One region of the Lysinibacillus sp. NPDC056185 genome, then DNA from elsewhere that is predicted to be linked to it. Evidence: predicted binding sites of a transcription regulator. Region 1 holds the regulator's gene; each other region holds the start of a gene.
What was found. Region 1 encodes Rex, which represses fermentation and respiration genes when NADH is low (regulators of the CRP and FNR family bind a similar motif). Its sites were predicted from a motif close to TTGTGAAATATTTCACAA; they were not measured.

Region 1 (3,291 bases):
TATAGCCAATACGAGAAATCATAATGCTAATTTCATAAAGAACAAACAACGGTACTGAAACCATTAAGTGCGAAGCTAATTCAGGCGGTGCGATTAAAGCAGCACATACAAATAAACCAAAGTATGAGTACTTACGAATACGAATTAGTAACTCAGGAGATAAAATCCCAATACGCGAAAAGAACAGGACTACAATCGGCAATTGGAAAAGGAAACCAAACGGAATTGTAAGTTTAAATAAAAACGAAAAATATTCATGTATGCCAATCATTTGCTGAATTTCTAATTCATTTGATAAATTCATCATAAACTTTAAGACGTACGGGAATAGTAAATAATATGAAAAGGACAACCCTGCTAAAAATAATAAAAATGAATACGGTATATAGCTTAAGGTTGCTTTTCGTTCTACATCTCTTAATCCTGGGCTAATAAACGACCACAATTGATACATAAACACTGGCGATGAAAGGATAAATGCAATTATAAAAACAACTTGGATATAAATTGCAAGTGGTGTTGCTACATCAAATGCATGAAGCTTTATATCGTAATCCGCTCCAGTAGATTGAAGGTATTTAACAAGCGGCTTTGCGACAAAAAAGCCCCCAACCATAGCGAGAACAAAGAAAACGGCAACAATGAAAAGCCGTTTTCTTAATTCTTCTATATGTTCAATGACAGTTAGATCTTTTGGATTCATTCCTCAAACATCCTAACTTTACTTATCTAGTTCTTTCTTTTTCTTGTCATCATCATCTTCGTCGGCTAATCCTCTAGTAGCATTTTTGAATTCACGTAATGTTGAACCAAATGCTTTACCAAGCTCTGGTAACTTCTTAGGACCAAAAATTAGTAATGCGACAACTCCGATAATAATGAGGCTCATTGGACCGATTGGACTCATTCCAGCCACCTCCTCTTTATATCCATCATTTTAACGCATATTTCGCCATTTTGCTAACTAATATTATGTGAAAGTTTTTCGTCACTCTCTCATTTTATCTCATACTTTTATTGACAGAAACTGTGAGCTATACTAATTATTCCTTGGCATAATTGCTGCTGTCGCTTCGCTTTCGGTACAAAAGACATTCGCTGAAAGAAATTAAATTATGTACGATTATCACTCTTCCTGATTACGAATTAAATAAATGAGTGCCTGCAATTCTACCGACAAATCAATCGTTAAAAGTTGCATTTTATCTGGTACAGTAATACGCTCTGGCGTAAAGTTTAAAATTCCTTTTGCGTTCATCGCCGCTAATCTATCAGCCATTTTCTGTGCAGAGCGTGGTGAAACTGTTAAAATTGCAAGCTCCGCTCCATATTCTGCATACTTTTCTTCTAATAAATCTGGATGAAAAACAGGAATATTACTAATCATCTTCCCTTCCTTTGGGGCCTTTGAGTCAAATGCCACAACGATATGAGTATTATGATTTTTTTGAAAATTATATTTTAATAAAGCACTACCTAAATTCCCTACACCAACTAACGCTACTTTTGTCGCTTCATGTTGATCGAGCGTTTGACTAAAAAATTCCAAGAGATGTTGCACATCATAGCCATATCCCTTTTTCCCAAGAGCACCAAAATAAGAAAAATCACGGCGAATAGTTGCAGAATCAATTTTCATCGCTTCACTCAGTTCCTTCGACGAAATACGTTCCATGCCTTCTTGTGCAAAGTTTTGGATAAATCGATAGTAAAGAGGAAGTCTTTTCGTAGTGGCTTGTGGAATTTTTAATTCTTGTTTCAAACTCTTTCCTCCTTATAGAGTATCAAATCTATTTATGATACACACTTAATTAACTATTTCTAAGTTTATAATATTCACTGGAGTATTTCCCTTTAGTTAATGGCGCTTTTACGCCACTAACTAAAGGGAAATCGTTTCAATCTTACATGACAGCTTGGAATAAGTAAAGCACCGACATTGCAAGCAAATCGTACATCCATTACACTAAGGAAGAATTGAGGTGTCAAGAATGATTGTTTTACAAGTCAATCAACTATATAAATCCTTCCTTGCAGATGAAATTTTGAGTGGCGTAAAATTAGAGGTTCAACATCGTGACCGCGTTGCATTAGTAGGTCGTAACGGTGCTGGTAAGTCTACTTTACTTAAAATAATTGCTGGTCAACTGTCATATGACTCTGGCGATATTATTATCCCTAAAGGTATACAAATTGGATATTTGGAGCAGCATGCTGGTTTAAACTCAACATTGTCGATTTGGGATGAAATGATGACAATTTTTGAGCCGCTTATTACCCAAGAACGAGCAATCCGATCATTAGAACAACAAATGGCCGACCCTGCTGTTTATGAAAACCCTACTTTATATGCAAAAATAATGTCTGAATACGATCATTTGCAGCATAATTTTAAGGATGCAGGTGGCTATCAATATGAATCTGATACACGTTCTGTGCTTCATGGCATGCAGTTCTATCCTAATGATTACGAAAAGCCAATTAGCTCACTATCAGGAGGACAACGAACTCGGTTAGCGCTTGCTAAGCTTTTGTTAAGTAAACCTGACCTATTAATACTCGATGAACCTACTAACCATTTAGATATTGAAACCCTCTCTTGGTTGGAATCATATTTAAAAGGCTATGAAGGGGCTATTCTAATTGTTTCCCATGACCGCTACTTCTTAGACCAAGTTGTGTCTATTGTCTACGAAGTCTCTCGTCATCGCGTCACAAAATATACAGGCAATTATAGTGCCTATTTAGATGAAAAAGCTAAAAATTATGAGCGTGATTTGAAGCAATATGAACGTCAACAAGATGAGAAAGCCAAGCTTGAGGAATTTATTCAAAAAAACATTGCTCGTGCTTCTACTACTAAAATGGCACAAAGTCGTCGTAAAATGCTTGAACGAACAGAATGGATGGAATCCCCTGATGGTGATGAAAAATCAGCAAGCTTCGGTTTTACAATTGAGCGCCAAAGTGGTAATGATGTATTGTCTGTCGATGACTTAGCGATAGGTTATGGTGATAAGAAAATATCAAGCGGCATTACATTACGCACTTTCCGAGAAGACCGTATTGCACTTGTTGGACCCAATGGTGTTGGTAAATCAACTTTATTAAAAACCATCGTCAAAGATTTACTACCACTCTCTGGAGAGATTCGCTATGGTACAAATGTTCAAATTGGTTATTATGACCAAGAGCAGGCCAAGCTATCGAGCAATAAAAGTGTGCTAAAAGAGCTATGGGATGAATGGCCTTTAATGAATGAAAAAGATATTCGCACAGTGCTAGGCCGTT
Region 2 (3,291 bases), on a different contig from region 1:
TGCTGTCCTCCAATTTTGGTGTTCCAATAAGAGCTTTTAATCATATCCCGAAAGAACAGGTCTATATTTTTCAAGATAAGGTTCCAGGACCTCTAGACACACAAAAATTACAATCCCCATATGGTACAGTCCCTCAAACTTTCAAACATAGCCTGCTTGCCCAGACCCCTATAAAAACTCCAGGTGGAAGTGTCAGAATTGTGGATTCAACAAACTTTCCTATTTCTAAAAATATCGCAGCAGCACTTGTCGAAATTAAGCCTGGTGCTATGAGAGAGCTGCATTGGCACCCAAATAATGATGAATGGCAATATTACCTCCAAGGAAAAGGGCGTATGACAGTGTTTACAGCAAATGGTGTGGCTAGAACATTCGATTATCGTGCAGGAGATGTGGGATACGTGCCATTTGCAAATGGTCACTACATTGAGAATACCGGTACGGAGACATTATGGTTCCTTGAAATGTTTAAAAGTGATAGATTCCAGGATGTTTCGTTAAATCAATGGATGGCCCTTACTCCATCTGAGCTAGTACAAAGCAATTTAAACATTGGTCCTGAACTTCTTAATGTGTTAAGAAAGGAAAAGTGGCCGGTTGTAAAATATCCTGGATTTTCTTATTACCCAAGATGAACGTATAGAAAAGCAGGTAGGAAAGAGCCTCTTTCCCACCTGCTTGTTTTTAATATTGAAATTTATTTCTAGTAGCAAGTAGTATACCGATTGCTGGAACAGTACAAATAAGCATTGCTGCAAATGATAGTCCAGGCGAAATCTCGTATAAATAGCCACCTAAAAATGTAAGGATCGCTGTACTTAATCCCATTGCTAATGCAGAATAAAGGCCTTGTGCATTCGGAATTTGCTCCTTCGGCAATGTTTTTGTTAAATAGCCGATGAAAGCGAAATGCGCGAGAGCAAATGATAATGCATGTAATGTTTGAGAAGCGATAAATACCCAGACATTCGGGAATAGGTAAATGAGTAGCCAACGTAATGATGAACCACTCGCTGCTAAAAGTAATAAAGAAGATGAGCGCCATTTATTAAATAGTGTATCAGCCTTCATAAAGTATAAGATTTCGCAAATTACGGCGATGTTAATAATCATCCCCATATAGAATGGATCAACATGTAGATCACCTAAATATATATAGCCGTAGCTGTAATAAGAAGCATGTGCGCCTTGCAACAGAATAACAACTAATAAAACAATAGGGAAGCCTTTAATTGTCCATAATGTTTTCATCGACAATGATTTTGCACGTTGTTCTTTTGTCGGTACAACGAGTAACTCTTTTGGTGTAGCCATTTGTTGCATCAACAGCATACCGATCAGGCCAACCACCATACTCCAAAAGATAATGTTATTGCCAAATGCACCTGTCAGCATACTAATGATTAATACTGCAATGACAAAGCCAAGGGAACCATAGGAGCGGCTTTTACCATAGTGTACATTTCCATGCTGTACGAGCGTTGCCGCACTACTTTCAACGGCAGGTAGCAGTGCTGGATAGAAAACGCTAAATAAAAGGGTAACAATAAGAAGCGAGATAAAGCTCGTGCTTAGTAAGTAAAATAAAGTTGTGATGAGGGCACCTATTGCTAGAATACTAACGAGTCGTTTTTTGTGCACATATTTTGCAAGCGTCGGGAAGAAAAATAGATTTGAAGTTGCTCGTGCTAAAAGACCGCAGCCCATTATGACGCTAGCCTGTGAGACAGTAAGATGTTTGGCATCTACAAGCCAACCAGTCCAGTAAGGTAAGAAAATACCCCATGTAAAGAAAAATGCAAAGAAATTTTGAGAAAGCCATCGTTGATTGTTCATAAATTTTCCGTACCTCCAATTTAACTATGTTGAATAATAGCACGTTCATCGGTACAATAATGTGAGATATCTCACATTTTTCAAGAGGAGAGAGTGAAAAAATGCATATACTGACAGCTGAGGAACGTTCATACTATCTCGATAAATATCCAATTGATGATTTTTTCTCATTTGATATAAATCCATTTCTGGAGGTATGTAAGTTTGACAAAGGCGAATGGATTTTTCAAGAAGGATCATTTCCGGATACGCTATACTACATGATTGAAGGGAAAGCGAAAATATATATGACGCATAAAAACGGCAAGGTCTCACTTATCGAATACCCAGAGCCACCGCGTTTTATGGGTGAAATTGAGTTGCTTAATGAGGCGAGATATACGAAGGGGATTCAGACAGTAACCGAGACGATTTGTTTTTCGATTACACAGTCCTGCAAAGAAAAGTTACTCACGGATGTACTATTTTTACGTAAACTTTGTGTGTTTTTAGGGGAAAAGTCGACCAAAATGACGTCAAAATATACACAAAATCAAGCGTATCCACTTGAAAATCGACTTGCTGCCTTTATCCAATTATCGTCAGATCAAGGTATCTATAAAGAAAAGCATACGGAAATCTGTGAATATTTAGGGGTTTCCTATCGGCATTTATTATATGTACTGGCGCAATTTTGTGAAGAAAAAATTTTAGAAAAGAGAAAGAATGCCTATCACATTATGAATGAAAAGCGACTTTCCGAATTGGCACAGGAGATACAGTGAGGGATACTACAGCTTATTGTATTCACTTTTTTTAATCAACCAGCGTGCAATCTCCTTGCCGCTATGGTAGAAGTTAATCTCATCGACTCGTTGGTTTTGTACGGAGATATTTAGGGTTTCGTCTATAACGCCAAAAGGTATAACCCTTATACATTGGTGTTTGTTAGGTGAAAATCTTTTGCGCTTTGCCTTAGCTTCCATGTGAGCTTTAGCAGATTTTTGTGCATTTTGGAATGGACAAGCAAGTAATTCTCCTTGTTCCAATGTTGTGCTTGGTGAATAACAATTACTTTTCATTCAACATGCCCCCTTTGTCGTTAGTGTTATTGTACAAGACATGCGGTCGGAATAGTCTTCATTTACAAGGCTTTAACGAAAACTTAAAGTTTTGTCAGTCAATTATGTCTTGGCATAATTGCGTCTGGAGGCTATAACTTCTTTTAGAGGATGTTTGTACATACTCTGAAAGAAGTTGCATTAGTAAAATGTAACCGTATTCATGCCATTAACGAATAGAAATCATAGAAAACTTGTATAATTCCAAGAGAAAAACACGTACTCAAACTATTGTGAATTTTCCTGACAAAACGTATTATTGTAATTAGATTTAACGTGAAAGGTTTCACAGAGTCACGTAATCGTGAGGAGGAATTTTTAATGAGTGCAATTCGAGTAGGTATTGTAGGTTATG
Region 3 (3,291 bases), on a different contig from region 1:
CTTCTTTATCTTTTGCTTTGTGAGCGTACCAAGTTAAAAACACGGCTGAAATATAAAGTACAGCTGCAATGCTCAACACGACAATACTCCAAGCAAATGGGCTCGTATACAATGTCCAGTAATTTAAGACTGGTTGCCCGTCAACAATATCAACATAGCCACCAGCAGCAATCGCGAATACAACAGAGAGTGAGGCTGGAATGAGCAAGCCTGCTATCCCATATGTCAGCGTGTAACCGATATGTCCACGTGCACCATATGATTCAAATGCATAGTAAGAGCCTCGTATTGCAAGAAGCACTAGCGAAATACTAACAGGGACAAGTAATATCGTTCCATAATAGAAAGCTGTTTGTGGGAAAAATCCAACAATCCCAACAAAGAAGAATACTAAAAAGACATTGGTTACTTCCCAAACAGGTGATAAATACCGCTTAATAATATTCGTTAAAATATGATTTTTTCCGATGAGTAGGCTATAGGCATTAAAAAAGCCTGCACCAAAATCGATTGAAGCTACAATGACATAGCCAAATAGGAAAATCCATAAAACTGAAATACCTAAAATCTCTAATGTCATAAGATGTCACCGCCTTTTTCAGCATGGCGATCTTCTATTTCTCGCTCAATTGGATTCTTTTTGAACATACGAATTAAAACCACCATACTTCCTACTGCTAATACGGCATACACACCTGTAAACAACAGCATCATTAAATCTACATGGTCACTCGTTGTGGCCCCTTCTGGTGTTCGCATTAATCCATATAAGATCCAAGGCTGTCGTCCAACTTCAGCAAGCCACCATCCTGCTTCAATCGCAATAATAGAAAGTGGTCCACCTGCAACAACAATCCATCTAAACCAACGTGAATGAATAAACTGCCAATCACGTGCTTTCCCGCATACATAAACCAATGAAACCAATGCCATGAACATACCGATAAACACCATGAGATCAAAAAGGTAATGGATATATAGAGGTGGTCGATCTTCTTCAGCAAATTGATCTAAGCCAATTACCTCTGCATTTGGATTATTATGTGCTAAAACGCTCAAAGCATAAGGTACTTTAATAGCATATTTTACTTCTTCCCCATCTAATACACCAAATAGTATAAGAGAAGCTTTGTCTCCCGTTTCAAAATGCCACTCAGCTGCAGCTAGTTTTTCTGGCTGATATTCCGCTAAATACTTCCCTGAAAAGTCTCCAATAATTGCTGAAGCAATGGAGAAAATCAGACCAATCTTCATAAGTAGTAATAAAGATTTTTTATGATATATATGCTTAGAACCTCTAAGCAGACGGTATCCTGCAATTGCTGCTAACACAAATGCGGATGTCATATAGGCTGTAACGAGAACATGCGCTACCTTTGTCGGCATTGCTGGATTAAACATTGCTAAAAATGGTTGAATATTCACAAGCTGGCCGTCCACAATATCAAATCCTTGTGGCGCATTCATAAACGCATTGACAATTGTTATAAACACAGCTGACATCGATGCACCGACTGCAACCGGAATTAACAGTAGCATATGCTTCTTCTGACTATCGAAGCGATCCCAAGTATATAGGTAGATGCCTAGAAAGATGGCTTCAAAGAAAAATGCGAACGTTTCCATGAAAAGTGGTAATGCAATTGTCTGACCGGCAAGCTGCATAAAATTCGGCCATAGTAAAGATAACTGTAAGCCAATAGCTGTCCCTGTGACAACGCCGACTGCAACCGTAATAACAAAACCTCGTGCCCAACGTCTCGCCATTAAAATATAGTGCTCATCATTCTTTTTATACCCAGTCCATTGTGCGATCATGATCATTAACGGTACTCCAACACCAATCGTTGCATAAATAATGTGGAACGATAAAGTTAGTTCCGTTAATGCTCTACTCCAAAAGACTGCTGATTCATTCACCATTTCATTGCCCCCCTAACCTCCAAATATTCTTCCAAGTATGGAAAGTAGCATGATAATTGCAACACCAAAGCTTAGCCAAATGAGCTTTCTTTCCTGTGACTTATACAAAGGCAACACTTCCTTTCCCTTATCTCTACCCCATTTTCCACCATTGCAACGAAAAAAACCTTTATAATGGACCGGAATTTCGGCCTATTATAAAGGTTTCAAATTTTGTTCAAGTAATATACGCACAATTGCCAAACATTTTTCTTAATTCATTCACAATACCAATTATAGGAGAAAATTACCCCTGCATATAGGTTTTTTTACCGATTTCACCCATAAAACAAGGCTCCCTTCTAAATTGAGAGCGCCCTGTTCTAATATTTCATTAAATACGGTCTTCTTCACGAATATCTGCTAGTGGAACAAAAATCTCAATATGGCGCTTTAAGTTTTCAAATGTAGCAGGCGCATCCCCGCCATATTCACCATCTAAGTTTAAATGTATTTCATCTTCAGTAGATACTTTTACGACACTTGCCTTTTTATAAATTACACGATCATCATTCAAATGCTCGCCTCGTAATGCCATTGCAGCAAGCTGAATAAATTCAGGCAGGCTTACTTTTTTCAATACTAATAAAGTAAAGTAGCCATCATTAATACTCGCGTCAGGCGCAAGCTTTTCAAAGCCACCCACTGAATTTGTTAAGCCGCATAAAAACATCATGGCATCCCCATCGAACACTTCACCATCATATTCGATACGCATGTGGGAAGCTTTGATCGATGGAATCATTTCTACTGCTTTTAAGTAATAAGCAAGCTGTCCTAGCATTGTTTTCATTTTACTTGGCACTTCATACGTTAACTCTGTAATACGCCCACCAGCGGCAATATTGATGAAATAGCGTTCCCCATTTAATAAACCAACATCGACCGGCAACGATTCACCTTTAATAATAATGTCAACTGCAGCTTCAATATTTCGAGGAATCTGCACAGCACGAGCAAAGTCATTTGTTGTGCCCATCGGAATTAGACCCACTTTCGGTCGGTTCTCAAATGGACTGACACCTGAAACAACTTCATTTAATGTGCCGTCTCCACCAACTGCAATGATTATATCAAAGCCACGTTCAACTGCATTTTTTGCTGCAATGGTTGCATCGCCTTCACACGTTGTTGCGTGACAAGATGTCTCATAGCCTGCTACCTCTAATTTTGCCAATACTTCTGGTAGATGCTTTTTAAACACTTCACGACCAGATGTAGGATTATAAATGATTCTTGCTCGTTTCATAACATACCTTCTTTGCTTCATAAGATTCTATTTCTTTCAATGAATTATTCGTTTAAATGTTGCATTAAGCTTCCAATAGT

Region 2: the regulator Rex is predicted to act here: its motif matches at 1,896-1,913, upstream of yeiL (transcriptional regulator YeiL).
Region 3: the regulator Rex is predicted to act here: its motif matches at 2,173-2,190, upstream of ACMZ42_RS17890 (cytochrome ubiquinol oxidase subunit I).

What each region holds. Positions count from the first base shown of each region.
Region 1 is NZ_JBLLLQ010000058.1:5,526-8,816, reverse strand. Features, by position in the region: gene tatC (twin-arginine translocase subunit TatC) at 1-703, opposite strand, end outside; gene ACMZ42_RS26410 (twin-arginine translocase TatA/TatE family subunit) at 722-907, opposite strand; gene ACMZ42_RS26405 (redox-sensing transcriptional repressor Rex) at 1,127-1,762, opposite strand; gene ACMZ42_RS26400 (ATP-binding cassette domain-containing protein) at 1,992-3,291, shown strand, end outside.
Region 2 is NZ_JBLLLQ010000032.1:45,119-48,409, forward strand. Features, by position in the region: gene ACMZ42_RS22545 (oxalate decarboxylase family bicupin) at 1-635, shown strand, start outside; gene ACMZ42_RS22550 (MFS transporter) at 685-1,836, opposite strand; gene yeiL (transcriptional regulator YeiL) at 1,938-2,600, shown strand; gene ACMZ42_RS22560 (hypothetical protein) at 2,607-2,897, opposite strand; gene ACMZ42_RS22565 (diaminopimelate dehydrogenase) at 3,258-3,291, shown strand, end outside.
Region 3 is NZ_JBLLLQ010000020.1:871-4,161, reverse strand. Features, by position in the region: gene ACMZ42_RS17895 (cytochrome d ubiquinol oxidase subunit II) at 1-580, opposite strand, end outside; gene ACMZ42_RS17890 (cytochrome ubiquinol oxidase subunit I) at 577-1,923, opposite strand; gene ACMZ42_RS17885 (diacylglycerol kinase) at 2,297-3,211, opposite strand.